DNA from 2 places in the Paraburkholderia tropica genome. Region 2 is predicted to be linked to the other one. Evidence: riboswitches for the same ligand, from Rfam matches in the RefSeq annotation. Region 2 holds a riboswitch; the other holds the start of a gene.
What was found. A riboswitch is a leader RNA that binds a small molecule or an ion and turns the genes downstream of it on or off. The one in region 2 is predicted to bind cobalamin.

Region 1 (8,409 bases), on a different replicon from region 2:
ACTGGCACAACGGCGCGAACTGGACGCAAGGCGCGGCGCTCTACAACGAGCCGACGCATAGCTGGGCCGGTTCGAGCTTCTACACCTCGTACACGCCGACAATGCTCGGGGTCGCGGCGCCGTAATTCTCGCGCTAAATCTTCGTAAATCGAATCGCCGGACCGGTGCGGTTGTGCCGGTCCGGCGATTCGTCGTTCAAGCCGTTGCGTGCGTCGGCTTCAATGCGACGACACGAAGACCGCATCGTCGAACGCCTCGGGAATCGAGAAACTCTCGCGCATGCGCTTCGTTTCCGCGGCCGGCGACAAACCAAACAGGCGCTTGAATTCGCGACTGAACTGCGACGCGCTCGTATAACCGACCGCATGACACGCGGCTTCCGCGGTCAGATCCTGGCGCACCATCAGCAGACGCGCCTGATGCAGCCGCGTCGACTTCACATACTGCATCGGCGAAACCTGCGTGACGGCCTTGAAGTGACTGTGGAAGCTCGGCACGCTCATGCCCGCTTCCTCGGCCAGTCGCGTCACGTCGAGGTCCTGCGCATAACCGGCGTGGATCAGCCGCAGCGATTTGCCGATGCGCCCGAACTGCCCGCGCGTCGACAGCGCCTCGCGCATCGAGCTGCCTTGCGCGCCCGTGAGCACGCGGAAATACAGTTCGCGCAACAGGTTCGGCCCCAGCACGGCGGCTTCGAGCGGACGATGCAACGCTTCGAGAAACCGCAGCACGGAGGATTGCATCGCATCGTCCATCGGCGTCGACATCATGCTTTGCGGCGGCTGCACCGGTTCGGCCGGGCCCGCGCGGTCGATCTGCATCGCCAGTTCCGCGGCCAGCGTGAAGTCGAGGTGCAGATACAGCGCGAGCAGCGGGCGCGCCTCGCTCGCCTCGGTTTCCATATTGAACGGCACCGGCACGGAGACGGCCAAGTAATGGCGTTCGTCGTAAAGATAAAGTTGATCGCCGAAATAGCCGCGCTTGCGGCCCTGGCAGACGATCACGATACCCGGATCGTAGAGCACCGGCGTGCGCGCGAGCGGCCGGTTCGAGCGCAGGACGCGCACACTCGGCAACGCGGTGAGGTTGTAGCCTTCGTCGGGCGCGAGGGCGCGCAGCAACGCGATCGTGCGTTTCTGGATGCGTTCCTGGGTGCGTTGCTCGCTACATTCAGCCGCGCCGACCGGCTCGGTCTTGCGGGACGGGGTGCGCTTGGCATTCATAGTTTCAGGCAAGAATATTCTGGAATTGGGCCTTAGCCGGTCTCGGTATCAAGACTAGTATGCATGCATCAGTCACCAACCGGGAGAAACGCAAATGGCATCCAGCAAAATTCTGCTCATCACGGGCGTTAGCAGCGGTTTTGGTCGCGCCCTCGCGCAAGAGGCGCTCGCGGCGGGTCACACGGTCGTCGGCACGGTGCGCAGCGCGCAGGCGCAGAGCGAGTTCGAGACGCTGCACGCACGGGCCGTGGCGCGCGTGCTCGACGTTACCCACTTCGACGCAATCGACGCCGTCGTCGCAGAGATCGAATCGGGCGTCGGCCCCATCGACGTGCTCGTCAACAACGCCGGTTACGGCCACGAGGGCGTGATGGAAGAATCGTCGCTCGAAGCAATGCGCCAGCAATTCGACGTCAACGTATTCGGCGCGGTCGCCATGATGAAGGCGGTGCTGCCCTTCATGCGCGCGCGTCGCCGCGGCCACATCCTGAACATCACGTCGATGGGCGGCCACATCACGATGCCGGGCATCACTTATTACTGCGGCAGCAAGTTCGCGCTCGAAGGCATTTCCGAGTCGCTGGGCAAGGAAGTCGCGCCGCTCGGCATCGCGGTCACGGCGGTCGCGCCGGGTTCGTTCCGCACGGATTGGGCGGGCCGCTCGATGCAGCGCACGCCGCGCGCAATCGCCGATTACGACGCGATCTTCGATCCGATCCGCCAGGCGCGCGTGGAAAAGAGCGGCAAGCAACTCGGCGATCCGCGCAAGGCGGCGCGTGCGATGCTCGTCGCGATCGAGTCCGAGACGCCGCCCGCGCATCTGTTGCTGGGCTCCGACGCGCTCGGTCTCGTGCGCGGCAAGCTCGCCGCGTTCGAAAAGGAGATCGCCGCGTGGGAAAGCGTGACGATCTCGACGGACGCATCGGACAGTTAAACGAAACGCGCGCGATCTACGCGCGCAGTTCGTCTGCGTCTGCGTCGGCGGCGTCCGCTTCATCGGCGCCGTTGTCGCTCCATGCGGGGAACGGATCGCGATATGCGATCCACGCCTGCGGCCCTTCGGCCATTTCGGCGTCGGTGAGCAGACAGGCATCGAGCCGCGCGCGCAAGCCCGCTTCGTCCATCTCCATGCCGATCAGCACGAGTTCCTGGCGCGCGTCGCCCACTGTCTCGTCCCAGTTGCCTTCGATGAATTCGAGCGACTCCTCATCGGTCGGCCAGCGATGCTTCGGCACCGCGGCCCACCACAACCCTGCCATGCCGTGCCGGCACACCGCGCCCGCCTGCGACCACGACGCCGCGTGCGTCGGCCGGCTCGCGAGCCAGAAAAAGCCTTTCGAGCGCACCACGCCCGGCCATTCCGAATTGATCAACGCCCAGAAACGCTGCGGATGCAGCGGCCTGCGCGCGCGCCACACGAAACTGGTGATGCCGTATTCCTCGGTTTCCGGCGTGTGCTCACCGCGCAGCTCCGCGAGCCAGCCCGGCGCTTTCGACGCTTCCTCGAAATCGAACAGACGCGTATCGAGCACGCGATCGAGCGGCACGCGGCCGAATTCCGCGACCTCGATGCGCGCACGCGGATTGAGCCGCCGCAGGATCGCCGTCAGCCGTTCGAGCCCCGCGTCGTCGATCAGATCGACCTTGTTGAGCACGATCGCATCGCAGAACTCGACCTGCTCGATCAGCAGATCGACGACCGTGCGCGTGTCCTCGTCGCCGAGCGATTCGCCGCGCGTCTGCAGGCTGTCCTGCGAGCCGTAGTCGCGCAGGAAATTGAACGCGTCGACCACCGTCACCATCGTGTCGAGACGCGCGACGTCCGAAAGACTCTGGCCGCTTTCGTCCGCGAACGTGAAGGTTTCCGCCACCGGCAGCGGCTCCGAAATCCCCGTCGATTCGATCACGAGCTGATCGAAGCGCCCTTCGCGCGCAAGCCGGTTCACTTCGAGCAGCAGATCCTCGCGCAGCGTGCAGCAGATGCAGCCGTTGCTCATTTCCACGAGCTTTTCGTCGGTACGCGAGAGTTCCGCGCCGCCGTTGCGCACGAGCGCGGCGTCGATGTTCACCTCGCTCATATCGTTGACGATGACCGCGACGCGCCGCCCTTCGCGGTTGTTCAGGATGTGGTTGAGCAGCGTGGTCTTGCCCGCGCCCAGAAAACCGGACAGCACGGTGACCGGCAAGCGTGAATCCATCGGATGACTCCTTCGACGAGTGTGGGGATCGGGGCGCTAGCCCGAATAATTGTTATGTTATAACATTCTCTACGAAGCCAGCAACGACGGAATCGGGCCTCCGGGCGGGCCGCGTGCCTTACAATTCTGTCGCCATGTCCGGAAGCTGGTGCAAATCCAGCGCGGTCGCGCCACTGTGATCGGCCTTCGCGCCGAAAGTCAGACCTGGGCATCGGCGCACATCAATCGCATTTTCGGGGCGCGAAACCCCTGGAGAAATCAGCATGTCTGCACCGGACACCTCGCGGCGCGCGTTCGCTCGCCGCCCGTTCCTCGTCTCGAACGTTCATTCGCGCGTCGGCATCGGCTTGACGTTGGTCCGCTAGGCGTTCGTCGCTCCGTCGCACTCCGTTTCGCTGCCCGCTTTTCGCTTTCGCGTCGATCGCCTCGACGCGGGCCTGCGTACGCGCTCGCACGCCGCGCGCCCCGCACACCTCGCATAACAACAACGCACACCGTATAAGCATGGACGTATCCACACCGCTTTCGCGCGCGCGGCGCTTCGCCGTGCACGGCACCTTCGCCTGCTCCTGCCTCGCTCACGCCGCTCACGTTTTCGCGCAAAGCGACAGCGCTTCATCCGCCGACGCCGCGTCTTCAACCGCTTCGCCATCGACCTTGCCCGCCGTGCGCGTGAACGCCGCGTCGTCGCAAACCGCGTCGTCCGGCAAGCCGGACCTCGCCACGCCGCTCACCACCGGCAGCCGCCTCGGCCTTTCCAGCCTCGACACGCCCGCAAGCGTCGACGCCATCGGCAGCGCGCAACTGAGCGCGCGCGGCGACAACAACGTGACCCAGGCCGTCACGCGCGCCGCCGGTTTCGCCACCGACGCCGCGCCCGGCAACGGCGGCACCTCGGTCTCGGTGCGCGGCTTCAGCGGCCCCGAATCGGTGACCACGCTTTACGACGGCCTGCGCATGTACGCGGGCGCGGGCACCGTGTCGTTCCCGTTCGACACGTGGTCGGCGGAACGCATCGAAGTGCTGCGCGGCCCGGCCACCGTGCTCTACGGCGAAGGCGGCATCGGCGGCGTCATCAACGTCGTGCCGAAAGCGCCGCAACGCGACGATGCGACGACGATCCAGCTCGGCGCGGGCACCTATGGCGAAAAACGCGTGGCGCTCGACACGACCGGCGCGCTCGGCCCGATGCTTTCCTACCGCTTCTATCTCGCCGACGACCGGAACAACGGCTGGCTGCCGCGCGGTGAATCGCACACGACCGCGCTCGGCGGCGCGCTGCGTCTGGACGTGAATCCGCGTCTCTCGTTCACGCTCGATTACGACTACGGCCGGCAAATGCCCGCGCGTTATTTCGGCGTGCCGGTGACGGACGGTCAGCTCGATCCCGCGCTCGAACGCCAGAACTACAACGTCGGCAATGCGTCGATCGCGTACTTCGACCAGTGGACGCGCCTGAACACGCAATGGCGCGCCGCGCCCGGCATCACCGTGCGCAACCAGCTCTACTATCTGGTCACGAACCGTCACTGGCGCGACAGCGAAAGCTACACGCTGATGGGCGACGGCAACGTGCAGCGCAGCGATTACCTCGAAATCCTCCATCACGAACGGCAGGTCGGCGATACGCTCGACGCGACCTTCGACGGCCATCTGCTCGGCCGCCAGGACCGCCTCGTCGTGGGCGCGGATTTCAATCAGATTTCGTTTCTCGACACCAGCAATTCTCCCTACGACGGCTCGTCGATCGTGCCGCAATACGGCTTCGATCCGGGCGTGTTTTCGAGCCCCGATCCGACCGTGCCGCAATTTCGCACCAGCACGCGCCAGGCGTCCGTGTACGCCGAAAACCGCCTTGAACTGACCGACCGCCTCGCGTGGATCGCGGGCCTGCGCTACGACCATATCGACTATCACCGCGATACCTTCGCGACGGTCAGCGGTCCCGCGTCGTCGTTCGATCGCACCTTCGCGCACACGGGCTGGCGCACCGGCCTCGTGTTCTCGCTCACGCCGGATCTCTCGGTCTACGCGCAATACACCACGGGCGCCGAGGGCGTGGGCTCGCTCGTCACGCTCTCGAAGTCGAGCAGCAACTTCTCTCTCGCCAACGGCGAACAATGGGAAGCGGGCGTCAAGCAGCAGTGGTGGGGCGGCCGCGCGTCGTGGACGCTCGCGTTCTATCAGATCGTCAAGCGCGATCTCCTGAGCACCGATCCGTCGAATCCCGATCTCACGCAGCAGGTCGGCAAGCAGTCGTCGCGCGGCGTGGAATGGACGGGCGCGCTGCAATTGGGCGGCGGCTGGTCGATCGACGCGAACGCCTCGTTCCTGCGCGCGCGTTACGACGATTTCAACGAAAGCGTGAATGGCCAGAGCGTGTCGCGCGCGGGCAACGTGCCGTACAACATTCCCGAGCAGACCGCGAACGTGTGGCTCGACTGGGCCTTCATGCCGGGCTGGCGCGCGGGCGCGGGCGTGCATTACGTGGGCCGCCGTTACGGCGATACGGCGAACACCGTGTCGATTCCGAGCTACACGCTGATCGACGCCTCGGCGTCGTGGCGCGCTACGCGCAACCTCACGCTCGCGCTCTATCTGCGCAATCTCACGAACCGCACCTACGCGGTGACGACGCAGAACGACGGCGGCCAATGGCTGCTGGGCGCGCCGCGTTCGGGCTGGGTCACGGCCACGTTGAGTTTCTGATTCATTTCCTCAGGATGCCGAATTATGACGTCATTGCAGATCGACGGACTCGACTGGTCGCCACACGATGAACGCGGCGAACGCGGCGCGCGTGCGCTGCTGCACGCCATCGACGTCGACGTGAAGCCCGGCGAATTCGTCGGTCTGATCGGGCCGAACGGCAGCGGCAAAACCAGCCTGCTGCGTTGCGCGTTTCGTTACGCGAAGCCGCAGCGCGGCGCGATCACGCTCGACGGCGACGACGTCTGGGCGCAGAGCGCGCGCTGGAGCGCGCAGCGCATCGCGGTGCTGCTGCAGGACGCGCCCGATGATTTCGGCCTGAGCGTCGCGGAAGTCGTCGCGATGGGACGCACGCCGCATCAACGCGCGCTCGCGGGCGAAACGGCCGAGGACCGCGAACGCATCGAGCGCGCGCTGCTCGACGTCGGGCTCGCCCACGCACGCACACGGCCCTTCGCCACGCTGTCGGGCGGCGAGCGCCAGCGCGCGCTGCTCGCGCGTGCGCTCGTACAGGCGCCGCGCGTGCTGATGCTCGACGAACCCACCAACCATCTCGATCCACGCCATCAGATCGATTTGCTCGCGCTCGTGAAGCGTCAGCGCATCACGACGCTCGCGACGATCCACGATCTCAATCTCGCCGCCGCGTTCTGCGACCGGCTGTTCGTGATCGACGCGGGCGAGATCGTCGCGCGCGGCACGCCGGACCAGGTGCTGACCGAAGCGCTGCTCAAGCGCGTTTATGGCGTCGATGCGATCGTCGATCGCCATCCGGTGACGGGCGGGCCGCGCGTCACGTTGATCACCACGCATTCGGAGTCGAACGCATGAAAATGAACCGAGGTTTGCGCGCCGCTGTCGCGCTGCTGCTCGCGTGCGCGAGCGCGGCCGCGCACGCGGGCCACTATCCCGTCACGGTGCGCAGTTGCAATCGCGACGTGACGTTCACGCAGATGCCCGCGCGCGCCGTGAGCAACGACGTGAATCTCACGGAGATGATGCTCGCGCTCGGTCTGCGCACGCGCATGGCGGGCTTTACCGGCATCAGCGGCTGGAAGACGGCGGACCCCGCGTTGCAGGCCGCGCTGCTCGGTCTGCCCGAACTCGCGCGCCGCTATCCGTCGCTCGAAACGCTCGCTGCCGCGCACGCCGATCTCTACGTGGCGGGCTGGAATTACGGCATGCGCGTGGGCGGCCCGATCACGCCGCAAACGCTCGCGCGCTTCAATATCGCCACCTATGAACTCACGGAATCGTGCTCGCATGTGATGCCGCGACCGGCCGCTTCGCTCGACGATGTCTATAACGACCTGCGCAACCTCGGCGCGATTTTCGATGTCGAGGCGCGCGCACGGATGCTGATCGCGTCGATGCAATCGCGCGTCGCCGATGTGCGCCGCGTGCTGAATGCCAACACGCAGACGACGCCGCGCGTACTCGTCTACGACAGCGGCGAGGACAAGCCCTTCACGGCGGGCGCGCTCGCGATGCCCACGGCGCTGATCCGCGCGGCGGGCGGCCGCAACGTGATGGACGACGTCGCGCAAAGCTGGACCCAGGTGAGTTGGGAAAGCGTGGTCGCGCGCGATCCGCAGGTGATCGTAATCGTCGATTACGGCGCGGTGACGGCGGCGCAGAAGGAAGCGTTTCTGCTGAGCTCGCCCGCGCTTGCGAACGTCGCGGCGATTCGCGCGCGTCGCTTCGTCGTGGTGGCGTACGACGCGGCAACGCCGGGCGTGCGCAACGCGCAAGCCGTCGAAACGATCGCGCGCGGTTTGCATCCGGAAGCCTTTGCGGCGCACAACAACACACCGGGCACGCCATGAACGCACGCCCTTCGGACACATCCGCGCCATTGACGCTGCCCTTCACGGCGATCGTGTCGCTCGCGTGCGCGCTCGCCGTTTCCATCGTGCTCGCGGTCGGCTTCGGGCCGGCGCACATCGCGCCGCTCGACGTCGTGCGCACGGTGGCTTCGCACATCAGCGGCGGCGCGCAGATCAACACGATGATCGACGATATCGTCTGGCAAATCCGCCTGCCGCGCGTACTGCTGGGCGCGCTCGTGGGCGCCGCGCTCGCGCTGTCCGGCGCGGTCCTGCAAGCCGCCACGTCGAACCGTCTCGCCGATCCGCATCTGCTCGGCGTGAGCGCGGGGGCAAGCGTCGGCGCGGTCGCGGCGACGCTGTGGCTCGGCGCGGCATGGGGCGCGCTGACCTTGCCCGCGTGCGCCTTCGTCGGCGCGCTCGCGGCTACTGCGCTTGTGATCGATTGCGGCA
Region 2 (8,409 bases):
GCACACGCCCGCTGAAGACGAGCAGGCGGCCAGGACCGCGCAATCCGGCGCCGATGCGCCGCTGTCCGCCGAGCCGCTGCTGCGCGCGGCGCTGGCGCAGCGCGGTTTCAAAGAAGCGCCGCCGGTTCAGGCGGGTGCGTCCGATACGGCGCACTATCTGGTGTCGGCGGCATGGGCGTCGCGGCCCGCCGATGTTACCGTCGCGGACGGTCATTGCGTGGGCGGCTGCGTGCCGGCGCAAGCGCCGTCGCTGCCGTGGTTCGGCCATCCTTATGTGCACTCGCTGACGCTGCGCTTCTTCGCGCTGCCCGACGGTCACGAAGCCTACAAGGTGAGCGCGGTCAAACGCGACCGTAACGCCGATGCGCAACAGGCGCTGCCGTATCTCGTCGCGAGCGCGCTGGCGCAACTGCCGTATGCGGGCGCGGCGCAATGGCGCGTGACGATGAAACCGCATGAGGGGGCGCAAAACGACGCGCAACACGCGAATCAGGCGATGCCCGACGTGATCTCGGTAAAGCCACAAGCGCAGTGACGTAAGACCGCCGCGCACGCGAATCTGCTTTCGCGTGCTGCGGCAACGGACAGCGTGCGGTATCGGCGACGGCCGGCCCGGATTGCGGCCCGGATTGCGGCGCGACTCCGCGCCCGATTATGACGGCGCCTTTCTCATCACCCCCGACAACAACAACGTCGAGGCGGTCTGCTTCGGACTTTAGCCCTTGTTTTGCGAGTCGCCGGGCGCGTCGCCCGCCTGAGCCGCATCCGGCCAGCGGTTTTCGTAGACGCACTCGCCGAGCGCCTTGCGCTGCGCCCAGCGCTCCATTTCGAGCATCGGCCGTGGATAGAACTCCGCGACGTGGCCGACGCAAAGAATCGCCACCGGTTTCGCGCCGGGCGGCATGCCGAGCAGCGCGTGCACTTCGTCGACGTCGAAGATCGACACCCAGCCCATGCCGAGCCCTTCGGCGCGCGCCGCGAGCCACATGTTCTGGATCGCGCAGGCCACCGACGCGAGGTCCATTTCCGGCAGCGTGCGGCGGCCGAAAATATGCGCTTCGCGCCGATCCATCAGCGCGACGACGAGCAGTTCGCCGCACTCGCGCATCCCCTCGACCTTGAGCTTCATGAACTCTTCGCGACGCTTGCCGAGCGCGTCGGCGGTCGCGAGGCGCTCGCGCTCGACGGCGTCCTGCAACTGCGCGCGCACGGCCGCGTCGGTGATGCGCACGATGCGCCACGGCTGCATGAAGCCGACGCTCGGCGCGTGATGCGCGGCGTCGAGCAGACGCGTCAGCGTCGCCGGATCGACGGGACCGGGCGCGAAGTGGCGCATGTCGCGCCGTTCGTAGATCGCGCGGTAGACCGCCGCGCGTTCGGCTTCGTCAAAGGGCTGTGCCATGGAAAAGTGCGGCTGCGAAGGCCGGATTGGAAGGCCAGTAGGCGTGCATATAAGTCGCGACGATCGTGCCGTGCCGATAGACCGGCTCGCCCGCCGCGCCGGTGTGCGCGTGGCGCGCGTGCAGCTCGGCGTCGAGCGGCGTGCTCACGCGCGAGTAGTGGAACGTGTGGCCCGTGAGCGTGCCGTGGCGCGCGCTGTCGAGACGCTGCATGCCGAGCGCGGCGAAGCGCTTTTGCATGACCGCCGCGCCGGGCAGCAGGCCGAGCATCGGCGTGCACGCGCCGTCGGCGGACGTGAGCGTTTCGAGCAGATAAAGCATGCCGCCGCATTCGGCGACGAGCGGTCGCTGCGCGGCGACGTGCGCGCGCAGCGACTGCGCGCAGCGCGCGTTGGCCGCGAGCGTGGCCGCGTGCAGTTCGGGATAGCCGCCGGGCAGATAGAGGGCGTCGGCGTCGGCGGGCGCGGCTTCGTCGGCGAGCGGCGAGAAGAAGCTCAGGCGCGCGCCCAGCGTTTCGAGCAGCGCGAGATTCGCGGGATAGATGAACGAAAACGCGGCGTCGCGCGCGATCGCGATGTGCAGGCCGTCGAGCAGGCGCGGCGCGCGCGCGGACGCGGCGTTGGCGTCGGCATCGGATTCAAGGTCGGACGCCTCGCCGGATTCAACGTCGGACGCAACGTCGGGCAGCGCGAATTCGACGGCGGGCGGCAGGGCGGCGAGCGCGGTGGCTTCGAGCGCGTCGGCGGCGCGTTCGATGCGCGCGTCGAGGTCGCCGATTTCGTCGGCGCGATGCAGGCCCAGATGACGCTCGGGCAGCGCGAAGGCCGCGTCGCTGGCGACGTGGCCGAGCCAGCGGATATCGGCCGGCAGCGCTTCCTGCAACATCTGTGCGTGGCGCGGCGAGCCGACGTGATTGGCGAGCACGCCGTGAAACGGCACGTCGGCGCGAAAGCGCGCGAGGCCGAACGCAATCGCGCCGAAGGTCTGCGCCATCGACTTCGCGGAGATCGCGGCGGCCACCGGCACGCCGAACGTGGCGGCGAGATCGGCGCTGCTGGGCGTGCCGTCGAACAGGCCCATCACGCCTTCGATCAGGATCAGGTCGGCTTCCTGCGCGGCCTGCGCGAGCAGCGCGCGGCAGCCCGTTTCGCCGACCATCCACAGGTCGAGCGAGAACACGGGCGCGCCGCTCGCGCGCTCGAGAATCATCGGATCGAGAAAGTCGGGGCCGGTCTTGAACACGCGCACGCGCCGCCCGGCACGCCGGTGCAGACGCGCGAGCCCTGCCGTGAGCGTGGTCTTGCCCTGGCCCGAGGCGGGCGCGCTGATGAAGAGCGCGGGGCAGGCCACGCGCGCCGCCGTCTTCGTCTTCGTCGCCGTCGCGTTCATCGCGTCAGAACTCCACGCCCTTTTGCGCCTTCACGCCCTGCTCGCGATACGGATGCTTCACGAGGCGCATTTCGGTGACGAGGTCGGCGGCTTCGATCATTTCGTCGGCGGCGTGACGGCCCGTGACGACGACGTGCTGCATCGGCCCGCGCGCGGTCAGCACGCCGAGCACTTCGTCGAGCGGCAGATATTCGTACTTGAGCACGGTGTTCAGTTCGTCGAGGATCACCATGCCGTATTCGCCGCTCTCGATCATGCGCTTCGCGGCGTCCCAGCCCTTGCGCGCGGTGGCGATATCGGCGTCGCGGTTCTGCGTGTTCCAGGTGTAGCCGTCACCCATCGTGACGAAGTCGCAGTGCGCGACGCTGGCGAGAAAGTCGCGTTCGGACGTGTGCAGCGCGCCCTTGATGAACTGCACGACGCCGAGCTTCATGCCGTGGCCGAGCACGCGCACGGCCATGCCGAAGGCCGCCGTGCTCTTGCCCTTGCCGTTGCCGGTATTGACGATCAAGAGGCCTTTTTCGTGCGTCGCGGCGGCCTGCTTTTTTTCGTGGCCTTCGCGGCGGCGCTGGGTCATGCGTTGGTGCGATTCCGGGTCGGTTTTCATCGTCGCGAAGCGTCCTGTTGTGAATGCAATGAGTGTCGGGTGATGCGTGTTCTTGCGATGCGGGCGTCGGGCGTCCTGCATCAGCGTCGTGTATCGGGCGCGATGGCGGCGAGCGCCACCGTCACGCCGTCGAGCGCGAGCTTGCCGCGTAGCAGCGCGCCGCCATCGGCCGCGAGACGCGCGCACGGTTCGCACACGCCCGGCACGCCGAAACGCGCCAGCGCCGCCGCGCTCGGAGCCGAATCCGCCATCGAATCCGATGCCGATGCCGCTTGCCGCGCCGTCGCCTGCACCTGCTCGCGCGTGAATCCCCGCAACGGCAGCCCGTGCGCCGCGCAAAACGCGCGCAACGCGGGCTCGGCGGTTTTCGCATCGAGCGTCGCCACGGCGCGCACGTTCGCGAGCGGCCACGCGCCGAGCGCGGCTTGCACGGCGGCCTCGATCTGCGCAACCGAGACGCCCTGGCGACAGCCGATGCCGATCGCGAGCGCGATCGCCTGGGCGAGCGGCGCCGCATTGTCCGCTGCCGGGGCGGCATCGGGCAAGCAGTCGGCGGGCGGGGCGGGAGTCACGGAGCGCGGAAAGTCGGGGGCGTAATGCGTGGAAAAAGCGGAAATCGGCCGAAAACGGCGTAAATTCGCGCATACGATAGCACAGGCATTTCGCGCCTCGCGGCTCGGACAGGCGGCCTCGCGGCTCCAGCCGGCCTGGGCGAAACGATCCGGAACGCGCACGGAACCGGCGCCGCCCGCATGCCACAAGGACACCGCACGGACACCGCACGGACACCGCACAGACACCGCACAGACACCGCCCATCGCCGCAATGGCCCGCGCCCGTCGCCCGTCCAGGTTGACGCGCAGCGCACCCGCGCCTACACTCGCACGCACTCTGGTGCTCGCGTACGCGTACGTTTCGCACGCAGTTAAACGGGAATCAGGGAGCCATCCCGCCACGGGCACGGCCAACCTGAACTGCACCCGCAACGGTACAACGAGCGCATCGTCCGCAAGGTCGATGCAAGCCGCTTCATCGCATGCGCCGCATGCATGGCCACTGTGCGACGCGCGCCTGAATGGCGCGCCGCGCGGGAAGGCGAAGCGGCGTGACTCGTCAGTCCGGATACCGGCCAGATACGCGGGACGCGCGCTGCGGGGTTGCGGCGCCGCGTCCATGATTTCTGCGTCATGCCGGGCCTCGCCCGTGGCGCGTCCAGACCGGTTGTATCGTCCGTATCGTTACCGATGGCGTCATGCAGCGCGCCGCGATCCTGTGCTTCGCGCACGTCGCGAACTACGCTGATTGCATGTGCCGTCATGCACGCCACGCGACGACCCACCCGCCAGGACGCTCACGCGCGACGCGCACGGCGCGGCGCACCTCACCTGCGGCCCATGCGCCGAAGGAGCTTCCTCATGCAGATGCGCAAAATCCCCGTCACCATCGTCACGGGCTTCCTCGGCAGCGGCAAAACCACGCTGTTGCGCCACATTCTTCAGCACGCAGGCGGCCTGCGCGTCGCGGTCATCGTCAACGAATTCGGCGAACTGGGTATCGACGGCGAAATCCTGCGCGGCTGCGGCATCGGTTGCGACGAGAACGGCAACGAAACGGAAGGCCAGCTCTACGAACTCGCCAACGGCTGCCTCTGCTGCACCGTGCAGGAAGAATTCTTCCCGGTGATGGAGCAACTGCTCGAACGCCGCGCCGACATCGACCACGTGCTGATCGAAACCTCGGGCCTCGCGCTGCCCAAGCCGCTCGTGCAGGCGTTCAACTGGCCGTCGATCCGCAACGCCTTCACCGTCGACGCGGTCGTGACGGTGGTCGACGGTCCCGCCGCCGCGAGCGGCCAGTTCGCGGACAACCCGCAAGCCGTCGATGCGCAGCGCAAGGCCGATCCGAATCTCGATCACGAATCGCCGCTGCACGAACTGTTCGAAGACCAGCTGTCGGCCGCCGATCTCGTCATCCTGAACAAGACCGATCTGATCGACGCCGCCGCGCAGGACGCGCTCATCGAGGAGCTGCGCGAAGAACTGCCGCCGCAGGTGAAGATCGTGCGCGCGCAGCACGGCAAGCTCGACCTGCACACGCTGCTCGGTCTCGAAGCCGCGTCGGAGGAAAGCATTCATCTGCGCCACGATCACCACGGTTCCGCCGACGACGCCGATCATCATCACGACGAGTTCGATTCCGTCGTGGTCGAGGCGCAGGTGTCGTCGCGCGACGCGGCGGTCGCGGCGCTGCAAACGCTCGTCGATACGCACACGATCTATCGCGTGAAGGGTTTCGCCGCGCTGCCGGGCGCGCCGATGCGCCTCGTGATTCAGGGCGTGGGCCGCCGCTTCGACAGCTATTTCGATCGCCGCTGGAACGTGCAGGAAAGCGCGGCGCAGCCACTCGCGAGCCGCTTCGTGCTGATCGGCGAGGAGCTCGACGCCGCCGCGCTGCAAGGCGCGTTCGACGCGGCGCTGGCCGCGGCGCAAACCGCATCCGCGCAATAACACCGAGCACGCAGTTCAACGAGCGACACCCATGCATTTGCTGCGCACCACGCCGGGCGGTTTCGTCGACGACACGCAGGGCGTGATCCGCATCGATCAACAGCCCGCCGAGATCGTCGTACTGAGTTCGGCGGACACCACGCTCGCGCTGCTGGCGAGCGTCGTGCCGCGCCTGCCCGAAGGTTTTCCGGGCGTGCGGCTCGCGAACGTCACCTATCTGCGCCAGAACGCGTCGGTCGATTTTTATATCGACGACGTGCTCAGGCATGCGCGTGTGGTCGTGGTCGATCATCTGGGCGGCGAAGCCTACTGGCCGTACGGCATCGAGCAGGTCGTGTCGCTCGCGCAGCAGCGCGGGCAACTGCTCGCGATGTTCTCGGGCGACTTGCAGGAAGACCCGAACCTGATCGCCAGGAGTCGCGCCGAGCCGGATTTTTGCCGTCTTTTGTGGCGCTATCTGCGCGAAGGCGGCGCGGCGAATGCCGAAGGTTTTCTGCGCGCGCTCGCGTGGCGCGCGTTCGACTGGGGCCGCGAGCCGGCGCCGCCGGTCGTGCTGCCCGCCGCCGCGATCTATCATCCGGCGCGCGACGTGGCCACCGTCGACGACTGGCGCGCGCGCTGGACACCCGGCGCGCCCGTCGTCGCGATCCTGTTTTACAAGGCGCATCTGCAGGCCGCGAACACGGCCGCGTTCGATGCGCTGATCGATGCGCTGCTCGCGCGCGGACTCAATCCGCTGCCGCTTGCCATCACCTCGCTCAAGGACGCGATCAGCCGCGACGTGCTCGACCGTCTCGCGGCCGAACACGACATCGCGCTCGTGCTCAACACCACGGCGTTCGCGGCCTCGGCGCTCGACGACCCCGAACCGCTCGCGCTCGCGGGCGACGCACCGGTGTTGCAGGTGATCCTGAGCGGCGGCAATCGCGACGACTGGGTCAAGGACAATCACGGCCTGAATTCGCGCGACATCGCCATGCATATCGCGCTGCCGGAAGTGGATGGCCGCGTGATTACGCGCGCGATCAGCTTCAAGGGTCTCGCGTATCACTGCAAGCACACGCAGGTCGACGTGGTGCGCTATCAGCCCGATGCGGAGCGCGTGGCTTTCGTGGCCGAACTCGCGCGCCGCTGGTGCCACCTGCGCACGCAGCCGAACGCGCAGAAAAAACTCGCGCTCGTGCTCGCCAACTATCCGATGAGCGAAGGGCGCATCGGCAACGGCGTGGGGCTCGATACGCCTGCGTCGGTGGTGAACATCCTGCGCATGTTGCGCGACGAAGGCTATCGCGTCGCCGAGCTGCCCGAGGACGGCGAAGCGCTCATGGACACGCTCACGCAGGGCGTGACCAACGATCCCGACACGCGTGCGCTGCGGCCCGCGTTTCAGAGTCTCGCGCTCGACGACTATCGGCGCTATTTCGCGCAACTGCCCGCGGAGGCGCAAAACGCGCTGATCGCGCGCTGGGGCGCGCCCGAGCAGGACCCGGGCGTGCGCCGTGGACGCTTCATGATTGCGGGCTGGCGCTGCGGCCAGGTGTTCGTCGGCATTCAACCGTCGCGTTCGCGCGGCGACGACAGTTACGCGAACTATCACGACGCCGACCTCGTGCCGCCGCACGCGTATCTCGCGTTCTACTTCTGGCTGCGCGAGAGCTTCGGCATCGATGCGATCGCGCACGTCGGCAAGCACGGCAATCTCGAATGGCTGCCGGGCAAGAGCGTCGCGCTCGCGCACACGTGCTGGCCCGACATGGTGCTCGGCCCGCTGCCGCATCTGTATCCGTTCATCGTCAACGATCCGGGCGAGGGCAGCCAGGCGAAGCGCCGCGCGCAGGCCGTGATCGTCGATCACCTGATGCCGCCGCTCACGCGCGCCGAAAACTACGGGCCGTTGCAGGATCTCGAACGTCAGGTCGACGAGTATTACGAAGCCTTGATGGTCGATCCGCGCCGCGCGAAGCTGCTGCGCAAAACCATTCTCGCGACGATTGTCGAGCACAAGCTGCACGAGGAATTGAGCATCGACGCGCCGACCAGCGCCGACGCCGAGGACGCACTGCTCACGCGCGCCGACGCCTATCTGTGCGAGCTGAAGGAAGCGCAGATTCGCGACGGGCTGCATACGTTCGGCGCGTCGCCGCAAGGCACGCAGCGGCGCGACACGCTGCTCGCGCTCGGCCGCTACGCATGCGGCGACGGGCAGGGCGCGAATGCTGGGCTGATCGATGCGCTTGCGCGCGATCTGCGCATCGATCATCTGCTCGATGCCGCGACGGTCGATTGGGCCGCGCCGTGGACCGGCCCGCGCGCCGACGCGCTCGCGCAGCTCAGCGACGCGCCGTGGCGTCACGCGGGCGATACGCGCGAGCGGCTCGACATGCTGGCGGCGCGCTTCATCGCGCATGTGTGCGGCGACGCAGGCGCGGAGATCGATGCCGAAGTCTGGCCGCAAGTCTGGCCGCAAGTCTGGCCGCAAGCCGCGCGCGTGCTCGCGCGTCTGCGC

Region 1: another riboswitch for cobalamin. It lies ahead of G5S35_RS26535 (TonB-dependent receptor); the one in region 2 lies ahead of cobW (cobalamin biosynthesis protein CobW).

Annotation. Positions count from the first base shown of each region.
Region 1 is NZ_CP049136.1:671,733-680,141, forward strand. Features, by position in the region: gene G5S35_RS26515 (tannase/feruloyl esterase family alpha/beta hydrolase) at 1-125, shown strand, start outside; gene G5S35_RS26520 (AraC family transcriptional regulator) at 219-1,223, opposite strand; gene G5S35_RS26525 (oxidoreductase) at 1,318-2,157, shown strand; gene zigA (zinc metallochaperone GTPase ZigA) at 2,174-3,421, opposite strand; adenosylcobalamin (AdoCbl) riboswitch at 3,536-3,683, shown strand; gene G5S35_RS26535 (TonB-dependent receptor) at 3,926-6,130, shown strand; gene G5S35_RS26540 (ABC transporter ATP-binding protein) at 6,155-6,961, shown strand; gene G5S35_RS26545 (ABC transporter substrate-binding protein) at 6,958-7,956, shown strand; gene G5S35_RS26550 (FecCD family ABC transporter permease) at 7,953-8,409, shown strand, end outside.
Region 2 is NZ_CP049135.1:831,634-840,042, reverse strand. Features, by position in the region: gene G5S35_RS18605 (DUF4136 domain-containing protein) at 1-535, shown strand, start outside; gene bluB (5,6-dimethylbenzimidazole synthase) at 716-1,402, opposite strand; gene G5S35_RS18595 (cobyrinic acid a,c-diamide synthase CobB) at 1,386-2,789, opposite strand; gene cobO (cob(I)yrinic acid a,c-diamide adenosyltransferase) at 2,794-3,396, opposite strand; gene G5S35_RS39500 (cobalamin biosynthesis protein) at 3,477-3,890, opposite strand; cobalamin riboswitch at 4,272-4,544, shown strand; gene cobW (cobalamin biosynthesis protein CobW) at 4,818-5,903, shown strand; gene cobN (cobaltochelatase subunit CobN) at 5,935-8,409, shown strand, end outside.